Regions from separate parts of the Bradyrhizobium sp. HKCCYLR20261 genome, predicted to be linked through region 1. Evidence: predicted binding sites of a transcription regulator. Region 1 holds the regulator's gene; the other holds the start of a gene.
What was found. Region 1 encodes PhoB, which activates phosphate uptake and scavenging genes when phosphate is short. Its sites were predicted from a motif close to TGTCATNNANCTGTCAT; they were not measured.

Region 1 (5,825 bases):
CATCAACAACTTCGTGCAGAGCCCGTATGCCTATTGGAAGCAATTGGCCTGGAGCGGAGCCCTTCTCATCACTCTGGCCGTGCTCGCTTTGAACGTCGGTGCACGCATTCTCGGCGCCGAGAGGAAAACGAAATGACCGAACTGTCCGTCTCCGTCAGTCAGCCCGCTCACACCCTTCACGGCCAGCCGCTCCCCGAGGCGCCGGCCAAGGTGACCGCGCGCAACCTGAACTTCTATTACGGCGATCATCACGCGCTGAAGAACATCAACCTGACGCTGGGCACCAACCGCGTCACGGCGTTCATCGGCCCGTCCGGCTGCGGCAAGTCCACCCTGCTGCGCATCTTCAACCGGATGTACGATCTCTATCCGGGCCAGCGCGCCACCGGCCAGCTGATGCTGGACAACACCAACATCCTCGATCCCAAGCTCGATCTCAATCTGCTGCGCGCGCGGGTCGGCATGGTGTTCCAGAAGCCGACGCCGTTCCCGATGACGATCTACGAGAACATCGCCTTCGGCATCCGTCTCTACGAGAAGATCTCGAAGTCCGAGATGGACGACCGCGTCGAGAAGGCGCTGCGCGGCGGCGCGCTGTGGAACGAGGTCAAGGACAAGCTCAACGCCTCCGGCCTGTCGCTGTCCGGCGGCCAGCAGCAGCGCTTGTGCATCGCGCGCACGGTCGCCGTCCGGCCCGAGGTGATCCTGTTCGACGAGCCGTGCTCGGCGCTCGACCCGATCTCGACCGCCAAGGTCGAGGAGCTGATCCAGGAGCTCGCGGAGAACTATACGATCGCGATCGTCACCCATAACATGCAGCAGGCGGCCCGCGTCTCCGACAAGACCGCCTTCATGTATCTCGGCGAGCTGATCGAGTTCGACGAGACCAGCAAGATCTTCACCTCGCCGAGCGATCGGCGGACCCAGGACTACATCACCGGCCGGTTCGGCTGACGCCGACAGCATTCTTCAGGAGATCAACATGGCCAGTGAACATACCGCCAAGGCGTTCGACAGCGATCTGCAGGACCTGACCCGGCTGGTGTCGGAGATGGGCGGCCTCGCCGAGCGGCTGATCGTCGATTCCGTCGACGCGCTGGTGCGGCGCGACGTGGCGCTCGGCCAGAAGGTGGTCGCCGCCGACGCCGAGGTCGACAAGCTGCAGCGCATCATCGAGGAGCGCGCGGTGCTGACGATCGCCCGCCGCCAGCCGATGGCGGTGGATTTGCGCGAGATCGTCGGCGCGATGCGCGTCGCCACCGATCTGGAGCGCATCGGCGACCTCGCCAAGAACATCGGCAAGCGCGTCGCCGCGCTGGAGAGCGACTTCCATCCGCTGAAGCTGATCCGCGGCCTCGAGCACATGACTGATCTGGTGCAGTCGCAGGTCAAGACGGTGCTGGACGCCTATGCGGCGCATGACCTGCCGGCGGCGATGACGGTCTGGAAGGGCGACGAGGAGGTGGACGCGATCTGCACCTCGCTGTTCCGCGAGCTCCTGACCTACATGATGGAAGACCCGCGCAACATCTCGTTCTGCATCCATTTGATGTTCTGCGCCAAGAACATCGAGCGGATGGGGGACCACGCCACCAACATCGCCGAGACGGTGTTCTATATGATCGAGGGCCAGCAGATCATGGACAAGCGCCCGAAGGGCGACATGACCAGCTTCGCGACCACGATCCCCGGTAACTGAGAAAGACGATTTCGACATGGGTGCGCGAATTCTGGTGGTTGAGGACGAGGAGGCGCTGACGACGCTGCTGCGCTACAACCTCGAGGCCGAAGGCTACGAGGTCGAGACCGTGGCGCGCGGCGACGAGGCCGACACGCGGCTCAAGGAGCGCGTGCCCGATCTGGTCGTGCTCGACTGGATGCTGCCGGGCCTGTCCGGCATCGAGCTGTGCCGGCGGCTGCGGGCGCGGTCCGAGACCAAGCAGCTGCCGATCATCATGCTCACCGCGCGCGGCGAGGAGAGCGAGCGTGTGCGGGGGCTTGCGACCGGCGCCGACGACTACATCGTCAAGCCGTTCTCGGTGCCGGAGCTGCTGGCGCGCGTGAAGGGCCTGCTGCGGCGGGCGAGCCCGGAGCGGCTGGCGACAGTGCTTTCCTATGGCGACATCGAGCTCGACCGTGAGAAGCGCCGCGTGGCGCGCTCGGGCCGGCCGATCGATCTCGGCCCGACCGAATACCGCCTGCTCGAATTCTTCCTCGAGCATCCCGGCCGCGTGTTCAGCCGCGAGCAGTTGCTCGACAGCGTCTGGGGCCGCGACATCTATATCGATGAGCGCACGGTGGACGTGCACATCGGCCGCCTGCGCAAGCTGCTCAATCCCGGCCGCGAGCAGGATCCGATCCGCACTGTGCGTGGCGCCGGCTATGCGCTGGACGATCGCTTCGCCAAGTCGGAGCAGGCCTAACGGGCGAGCAGGCCTGATCGCGCGGTCATGCCGTTGCCGTCTTGATCCTGTGTGATCGAGTTCCCATCATCATGGTCGGACCTCGGCAGACGCAATGATCAGGACGCTCGCTATCTTGTTGGCCTTGTTGCTTGTGGCTGCCGGCAATGCCGCGGCCGCCGAGCTCGAGGACGCCGTCGCTGCGGCTTCGAACGGGCTGCCGGCGGCGGCGTTACGCCGGCTCCAGCCGCTCGCCGCCAAGGGCGATGCGCGCGCGCAGTTCAATGTCGGATTCATGCAGGCCTTCGGCCTGGGCGCCCCGCGCAACCAGGCGGAGGCGCTGGTCTGGTACCGCAAGGCCGCCGATCAAGGGCTCGCCGTCGCCCAGCATTATCTCGGCATCGCCTATTTCAACGGTGAAGGCGCCGCCCGCGATCACGGCGAAGCCGCCCGCTGGTTCAATCGCGCCGCCGCGCAGGGCTTTGCCCAGTCGCAATACATGCTCGGCCTGATGATGCTCGACGGCGAGGTCATGACCCGGGACGTCATCCAGGGTTATGCCTGGCTCGTGATGGCCGGTCGCAGCGGCGTCAGGTCGGCCGGCCGTGAGATTCAGAGAGTGAAGCTCAGCGAAGCGCAGCGGCGCCAGGCCGAGGCCACCATTGCCGCGTGGCGGCCGAAGCCGGAATCGGTCGATGCCGGGATTGCCAATCCGCGCGCGGAGCAGTTGCTCGGTCTCGACCGGCACTTCGGCGACGTCGTCGATCCCACCTCCTGGCCGGCCTCCTCGATCGGTGTCGTGACCGTGGCGCAATACAGCACGGGAGGTTCGTGCACCGGCACGCTGGTGGCGCCGCGCGTGGTGCTCACGGCGGCGCATTGTGTCTTCAACGGCGTCGGGCAGGTCAGCCCCGGCAACGTCCATTTCCTCGCTGGCATGAACAGAGGCACTCCCGCGGCCTCGTCGGTCGCCGACAAGCTGATCGTGGCGCCTGAGTTCATTCCGACCCAGCACGACAAATGGTCGCTGGACCGCTCGCCAGCCGACTGGGCGTTGATCATCCTGAAGGATGCGCTGCCCTCGAAGCCCGTGGCGGTGAAGTCCGTGGGCCGGGATGAGCTCGCGGCTGCGACCAAGGCCGGCGCCATCTCCGAGATCGGCTATGGCCAGGAGCGGCGCTATTCGCCGACCGGCCAGCGCAATTGTAGCGCAAGCATGACCAGGGACGCCCGTCTCCTGACCGTGCATTGCCTTGCCAATTTCGGCTATTCGGGCTCGCCGATCCTGGCCGAGATCGGCGGCGAGCCGGTGGTGGTCGGGATCTTCTCGGCGTTCCACGAGGAGACCCGGCTGATGTTTGCCGCGCCCGCCAGCCAGTTCGAGGCGGCCGTGCGGCGCGAGATCGCCGCGCAGAGCGCATCCGCGCGGTGAGGGGAGGGACAGGAAGAGGAAGAGAGTTGGACACCGGCTGGTCAATGTTTGTGCGTGACCGGATAGCGGATTGCCAAAGCAATGCCGGGGACCTCAGCCGCACGGGCGACGAGGGTTGATTTACAAGTGATTTGGGCGCGGCAGCGCGAGCCTTGCCTTTTGGCGCAGGTCTTGCTCTCTTGTCCGAGTATGACGATTTTGCCAATTGATCATCCTCGCTCCGCGCGTTTCGTTCCGGCTTGGCTGCGGCCGGTCGGGCGTCGCAATGCGATGCTGCTGGCCGGCCTTGTGCTCGCCAATGCGCTCGCCTGGGCCTGGGCGTTCGCGCTCTACGCCGACCGTCCGGCCATCGTCGGCACCGCGCTGCTGGCCTGGCTGCTCGGCCTCCGCCACGCCGTCGATGCCGATCATATTGCGGCGATCGACAATGTGGTCCGCAAGCTGGTGCAGGACGGCGATGCGCCGCGCGCCGCGGGTCTTTACTTCGCGCTCGGCCATTCGAGCGTCGTCGTGATCGCCACGATCGTCGTGAGCCTGGTCGCCGGCGCGGATCTGTTGCGGGAGGACAGTGCGATCCGCGCGATCGGCGGCGCCATCGGCACCTCGGTCTCGGCAGGCTTCCTGCTGCTGATCGCGTTGGCGAACCTCGTCCTGTTCGTGAACCTCTGGCGCCGCTCGCCCCGGTCCGAGACGGACAGCGCGAGCCCCGGCAACGGCCTCCTGATTCGTCTGCTGCGGCCCGTGCTGCGGGTCGTTTCGCGCGCCTGGCATATGTTCCCGCTCGGCTTCCTGTTCGGCCTTGGCTTCGACACCGCCAGCGAGATCGGTCTTTTGAGCCTGTCGGCGACCGAAGCGGCCCGCGGCGAGAGCCTGGTGCATATCCTGGTGTTCCCGGCGCTGTTCGCCGCGGCGATGGCGACCGTCGACACCGCCGACGGCATGCTGATGGTCGGCGCCTACCGCTGGGCGCTGACGGATCCCGCCCGCAAGCGACGCTACAATCTGGTGATCACCGGGCTGTCGGTGATGATCGCGCTGGTGATCGGCGGCGTCGAGGCCGCCACGCTGCTGGCGCCGCTGTTCGGCCTGACCGGAACGTGGGCCGATGTTGCGAGCGCGCTCGGTGACGGAATCGCCGACCTGGGGATCGTCGCGGTCGTCCTGTTCGGACTGATCTGGGCCGGCGCCGTATTCTTCAACCGCCGCCCGCGCGGTTCCGAGGCCGACGCGGCGCTTGCCACCCTTCGTGCGGGGACGCTAAACCCCGGGGAGATACCAAACACGACAGCATGAAGCTGTGCTGAGGGCAGGACCTCACGATGGCCGGCGCGGAGGGAATGACCAGGATGCTGTGGCTGCAGGGCGCGAGCTGCGGCGGCTGCACGATGTCGATCCTGGAAAGCGGCGCCTCCGGCTGGTTCGACGAGCTGCGCCAATCCGGCATCGACCTGATCTGGCACCCTTCTGTCAGCGAGGAGACCGGCGACGAGGTCGTCGAGCTGCTCGACGCGATCCGTGACGGCCGCGAGCGGCTCGATCTGCTGGTGCTCGAAGGCTCGGTCGCGCGCGGACCGCATCTCAGCGGTCGCTTCAACATGCTCGCCGGCACCAACCGCTCGATCTATCACTGGCTGCTCGATCTCGCCCCGCTTGCCGACTACGTCGTCGCGGTTGGAAGCTGTGCGGCCTATGGCGGCATTCCCGCGGCCGGGAGCAATCCGACCGACGCCGTCGGGCTGCAGTTCGAGGGCAGCGATGCCGGCGGTGCGCTCGGCTCCGGCTTCCGCTCGAAGCGCGGGCTGCCGGTGATCAATGTCGCCGGATGCGCACCGCATCCCGGCTGGGTGATGGAAAGTCTGCTCGCGCTCACCTCTGGCGACCTGACGAGCGATGGGCTCGACGCCGTGGGGCGCCCGACCTTCATCGCCAACCACCTCGCGCATCATGGCTGCTCGCGCAACGAGTTCTATGAGTTCAAGGCGAGCGCGGAA
Region 2 (5,825 bases), on a different contig from region 1:
GGCGCTGCGCGCGTGCCGGCCCGCAATCATGTGCCAGCCTTCACCGAGGGGGACACATGCGACGTCTGTTTGGAGCGGCCCTGGCCGCAGTGATGATGGCGTGCGGTTTCGCCGCCCACGCCGAGGAAAGCGAGTTCGATCCCGCCAAGGTGAGCGACAGCCTGAAGGCGATCTTTCAGTTCGGCTCGGTGCAGACCAAGCAGGCACTGAACGCCAACACGGTGACGCTCATCACCGGCACCATCGGCGGCACCTATGTGCAGTTCGGCGCCGACCTCGCCTCGCTGCTCGACGACGGCAACAGCCTGCGCGTGCTGCCAATTGTCGGCCGCGGCTCGGTGCAGAGCGTCGCTGACATCCTGTTCCTGCAGGGTGTCGATCTCGGCGTGGTCCGCGCCGACACGCTCGACTATCTCGAGCGCAAGGGGTTCGCTAAGGACATCAAGCGGCAGTTCACCTACGTCACCAAGCTATACAATGAGGAGATGCAGGTGATCGCGCCGCGCGCGGTCCGCACCTTGCGCGACCTCGAAGGCCGCCGCGTCAGCGTCGACCTGCCCAATGGCGGCACCTTCGTCACCGCGCTCACCGTGTTCGAGCGCCTCGGCCTGCGCGCGAATTTCGCCTATATCGAGCAGCGCATCGCGATGGAGAAGCTGAAGCGCGGCGAGCTCGATGCGGTCATCGTCGTCGGCGGCAAGCCCTACAAGTCGGTCAGCAATTTCGTGAACGACGGCCGCTTCCACCTCGTCAATGTCGACTACGACCGCCCGCTGCAGACCGACTATCTGCCGGCGACGCTGACGGCGAAGGACTATCCGAACCTGATCGCCGAGGGTGAGAAGGTGGATACGATCGCGGTGCCCGCGGTGCTTGCCGCCTATAATTGGGCGCCGAACACCGACCGCTACCGCAAGCTCGCGACCTTCGTCGATGCGTTCTTCACCAAATTCCCGGCGTTCCAGAACCCGCCCTTCCATCCGAAGTGGAAGGAAGTGTCGCTGTCGGCGCCGCTCGCCGGCTGGCAGCGCCTGCCCGCCGCCAGCAAATGGCTGGAGAGCCACGCGATGGAGGGCGCGCAGCGCGATCGGTTCGACGACTTCCTGAAGCAGAGCAACGCCGGCAAGGCGCTGCCGAGCGAGGCCGATCGCGAAGCATTGTTCAAGCAGTACCAGGCCTGGGAGGCCGAGAAGACCGGCAGCGCCCGCGCCCAGGCGCGCGGCCGCTGACGAGACCGCCCGCCGGGCACCCCTCGGCTCTGTCGGCATGAACTGAAAAGCCCCGCTCGGATGTCCGAGCGGGGCTTTTGGTCTCCTGGGCATGCCGCCTGACGTGGCCACCCTCAGTCGCGATGATCGTCATCCGCCGAATCTTTCGCGGACCTGTCCGATGCGAGTCGCGCGAGCATGGCGCGGGCGGCGGCATGATGATCGGGCGTGATGTTCGAGGTCACCATGCGGATCGCCGTGGCGAGAACTGCCGCGTCGTCGGTGAAGCCGAGGATCGGCAGCACGTCCGGAACGAAGTCGAACGGCAGCACGAAGTAGGCGATCGCGCCGAGCAGGGACACCTGCACGTGCCGCGGCGTCTCCTTGTCGAAAGCGCAGTAGTAGGCCGCGAGCAGCTCCTCGGCGAACGGGAGCCGCGCGACGACCTTCTTGAACTTCACCCAGAAACGACGGCGAAGCGTCTCGCGATCCTGCGCCAGCCGCTCCGCCGGCTCGAAGCCGACGCTGTAGTCGGCCGAATCCGACACCATGTCCGATCTCCGGTTCCGAGGCTGCGCGGTGGCGCAGCCGTCGAGCCGACATGTGGGGATGACGACCTCTGCTGCAAGACGTCGCTGGGCAGCGATCTCGGTCAGTCGCCGATCTCGCTTGCGATCGCGTTCATTGCGGTGGCAAGCGCGATGTCGCGGGCGGTCACGCCTCCGGCGTCGTGGGTGGCAAGCACCACCTCGACCGTGCGGTAGACGTTGCGCCATTCGGGATGATGGTCCTGCTTCTCGGCGATCAATGCGACCCGCGTCATGAAGCCGAATGCCGCGTTGAAGTCCTTGAAGGTGAAGGTGCGGGTGATGGCGTCGCGGCCGTTCAGCTCGGACCAGCCGGAAAGCTCGCGCAAGGCATGGGCGCGTGCGTCCCCTGAAAGTGGTTGGGCCATCTTGATGTCCTCCTCTCGTCCTCTTCCTCGCACAGATCGATCCGTCCGGATCTCTACGGTCATCGCGCCGGTCCGGATCACGCGCCCCGATCCTCTCGGGCCGGTGACTGGAAACCGCTTCCCCGTCAGAGCCTTGTCACAGCAGCGCCGCCGGATCGCCGTCTCGCCATGGTTGTCTGCCCGAGCACTCGTGCCACGGTAACCATGACGCAGATGTCACCCCGGGCGGACAAGAAATTTGCTACAGTTCGGCATTATCGGAGGTCGAGGCCGGACGAAGCCGCCCCTGGCGTCGTTCCCCGGCTCGAGGTGACCGGAGGAACGGACCTGGCAGACACCCAGACCACGCCAGCACAGCGCTCCCAGATGCGCCCTGCCGTGTTCATCGTCATCGCCGGGATCCTCGCGATCGTCGGCGCTCTGGCGGGTGCGTACTATTTTGCCATGCGGCCGGTCGTGCTCAAGATCGCCGTCGGTCCGCCGAACAGTGACGATCTCAAGGTCGTCCAGGCCCTCACCCAGGCGTTCTCGCAGAACCACGCCTATGTCCGGCTCCGCCCGGTACCGACGGAAGGCGCCGGCGAGAGTGCGCAGGCGCTGGCTGCCGGCAAGGTCGACCTCGCGATCGTGCGCGGCGATCTCGAGGTGCCGAAGAACGCGCAGGCCGTCGCCACCCTGCGCAAGAACGTGGCCGTGCTCTGGGTGCCGCCGGCCGGCAAGGGCAAGGGCCGCAAGAGCGGCGCCAAGATCACCAAGATTTCCCAGCTCGCCGGCCACAAGGTCGGCATCATCGGCCGCACCCCGGCCAACGCCAACTTGCTGAAGGTGATCCTGCACCAGTATGGCGTCGATGCCGGCAAGGTCGAGATCGTGCAATTCCCGATCACCGAGGCCGCCGAAGCCGTCCGTAACCAGAAGGCGGACGTCTATCTCGCCGCCGGGCCGATCAACAGCAAGATCACCGCCGATGCGATCGCGGCCGCCACCAAGGACGGCGGCACGCCGACCTTCCTGGCGATCGATTCGGCCGAGGCCATCGCGCAGAACCATCCGGAGTACGAGGCCGCCGAGATTCCCTCGGGCGCGTTCGGCGGCTCGCCTGACCGTCCGGAAGACGAAGTCAAGACGATCAGCTTCAACCACCACATTGTTGCCCGCAAGGGTCTCGCCGATTCCACCGTCTCGGCCTTTACGCATCAGTTGTTCTCGGCCCGCCAGCAGCTGCTGTCGGAATTCCCGCTCACCGCCAAGATCGAAACGCCCGACACCGACAAGGACGCCGCGATTCCCGCTCATCCCGGTGCCGCCGCATTCGTCGACGGCGAGGAGAAGACCTTCCTCGACCGCTACAGCGACTACATCTGGTGGAGCTTGATGGCGCTGTCTGCGATGGGCTCGGCCGGCGCCTGGTTCGCGGGCTATCTCAAGCGCGACGAGCGCACCATCAACACCTCGCTGCGCGACCGGCTGCTGGAGATGATCACGATCGCGCGCAAGAGCGATTCGACCGAGGAGCTCGACCAGCTCCAGGCCGAGGCCGACGAGATCCTGCGCAACACGCTGACCTGCTTCGAGGACGGCGCGATCGAGCACGCCGCGCTGACCGCGTTCAACATCGCGCTCGAGCAGTTCCACAACGCGGTGGCCGACCGCAAGCTGATCCTGATGAGCATGCCGGCCAACCTGCAGCGGACCAGCGCTCAGCTCCGCGCCGCCGGGACGTGAGCCGGCGCCGCGCCTGCCGCGTGCGTCTCGACCAGCCGTGTAATTGCAGCGTCATCAATCTTTCCTAGGTCTGCCGGCCATGGCGCTGCGCGTCCTCTTTCGCGCGCGAGCCGATCAGGAGATTCCCATGACCGCTCATCTTGTCCGCCCGCCGTCGCTTCGTCTGTCGCGCCGCCGCTTCCTCTCGACGGCCGCTGCCGCCGGCGTCACGACGCTCGCGACCCCCTATCTCAGCCGCGCGGCCGACCGGCCGCAGATCACCCATGGCGTGCAGTCCGGCGATGTCAGCATGGACGGCGGCGTGGTGTGGGCGCGTGCCGACCGGCCGTCGCAGATGCTGGTCGAGGTCGCGACCACCGAATCGTTCAAGGACGCCCGCGCGCTGCCGCCGATCGCGGTGCTGCCGGAGAGCGACTTCACCGCCAAGATGCTGATCGACAATCTGCCGAGCGGCCAGGACATCTTCTACCGCGTCAAATTCCGCGACCTCTCCCACACCGCCGTCGAGAGCGAGCCGGTGGTCGGCCGCTTCCGCACCGCGCCAGGCAACAAGCGCGACGTGTCGTTCGTCTGGGGCGGCGACGTCGCCGGCCAGGGCTGGGGCATCAATCCCGACGATGGCGGCATGTTCACCTTCGCGACGATGAAGAAGCATCGTCCGGATTTCTTCCTGCATTCCGGCGACACCATCTATGCCGATGGTCCGATCAAGTCCGAAGTCAAGCTGCCGGACAACAAGGTCTGGAAGAACCTCACCGTGGAGGAGAAGGCCAAGGTCGCCGAGACGCTCGACGAATTCCGGGCCGCTCACAAGTACAATTTCCTCGACGAGAACGTGCGGGCCTTCAATGCCGAGGTGCCCATCTTCGTGCAATGGGACGATCACGAGGTGACCAACAACTGGTCGGCCTCCAAGGACCTGCCGGCGGCCTACAAGGAGCGCAAAATCCAGCTGCTCGCGGCGCGCGCCGCGCGGGCCTTCCACGAAATGTATCCGATGCGCGAGAGCATCGTTGAGCCGGGCCGAGTGTATCGCACGATCAATTACGGCCCGCATCTCGATGTGTTCGTGCTCGACGAGCGCAGCTATCGCGGCGCCAACGGTCCGAACCTCGAGGACAGCTATGGCCCGTCGTCCTACTTCATCGGGCCGGAGCAGATGCGCTGGCTGAAGCGGGCGCTGCTGAATTCGCGCGCGACCTGGAAGGTGATCGCCTCCGACATGCCGCTCAGCCTGATCGTCTATGATGACGCGGCCAACAAAAAGGGCTCCGAGGCGATCGCGCAGGGCGACGGTCCGGCGCGCGGCCGCGAGCTGGAGATCGCCGAGATCCTGCGCTTCATCAAGACGGCGCCGATCCAGAATACCGTATGGCTGACGGCCGACGTGCACTACGCCGCCGCGCACTACTACGATCCCAACAAGGCGCAATTCCAGGACTTCGAGCCGTTCTGGGAGTTCGTCTCGGGTCCGCTGCATGCCGGCACGTTCGGTCCGAACGAGCTCGACAACACCTTCGGCCCCGAGGTGCGCTTCATCAAGGCGCCCGGTCTCGACAAGCAGAACCTGCCGCCGTCGGCCGGCATGCAGTTCTTCGGTCACGTCAAGATCGACGGGGCGAGCGGCCAGATGACCGTGACCCTGCGCGACCGCGCCGACGTCGCGCTGTGGTCGACCACGCTCGATCCGAAACTGGGCTGACGGCGTTTCGCTGCGGCGACGACTAATCGCGTCGCCGCAGCACGACCTCCAGGGCATCGGTCGGGCAGGGCTTCGGCAAGCGCGGCCGGTCGGAAAACGCTGTGGGCACGCCGTCGGCGCCGTAGCCGGTCGAAAATGCGAAGGGGATGCCGAGCGTGCTGAGACGCTCGGCGATTGCAAAGCTCTTTTCGCGCACCAGGCCGACATCGAGCAGCGCGAACTCCGGCGCCCGCTC

Region 2: a site for PhoB is predicted at 3,927-3,943, ahead of ACQR1L_RS10545 (alkaline phosphatase D family protein). Genes of this name have one in related genera too.

What each region holds. Positions count from the first base shown of each region.
Region 1 covers NZ_JBNPUZ010000001.1:113,525-119,349, reverse strand. Annotated here, with positions in the region: gene pstA (phosphate ABC transporter permease PstA) at 1-136, shown strand, start outside; gene pstB (phosphate ABC transporter ATP-binding protein PstB) at 133-954, shown strand; gene phoU (phosphate signaling complex protein PhoU) at 983-1,699, shown strand; gene phoB (phosphate regulon transcriptional regulator PhoB) at 1,716-2,423, shown strand; gene ACQR1L_RS00540 (trypsin-like serine protease) at 2,518-3,834, shown strand; gene ACQR1L_RS00535 (HoxN/HupN/NixA family nickel/cobalt transporter) at 4,105-5,127, shown strand; gene ACQR1L_RS00530 (HupU protein) at 5,154-5,825, shown strand, end outside.
Region 2 covers NZ_JBNPUZ010000004.1:98,528-104,352, reverse strand. Annotated here, with positions in the region: gene ACQR1L_RS10565 (TAXI family TRAP transporter solute-binding subunit) at 57-1,229, shown strand; gene ACQR1L_RS10560 (YkvA family protein) at 1,343-1,759, opposite strand; gene ACQR1L_RS10555 (4a-hydroxytetrahydrobiopterin dehydratase) at 1,861-2,163, opposite strand; gene ACQR1L_RS10550 (TAXI family TRAP transporter solute-binding subunit) at 2,530-3,888, shown strand; gene ACQR1L_RS10545 (alkaline phosphatase D family protein) at 4,016-5,590, shown strand; gene ACQR1L_RS10540 (response regulator) at 5,613-5,825, opposite strand, start outside.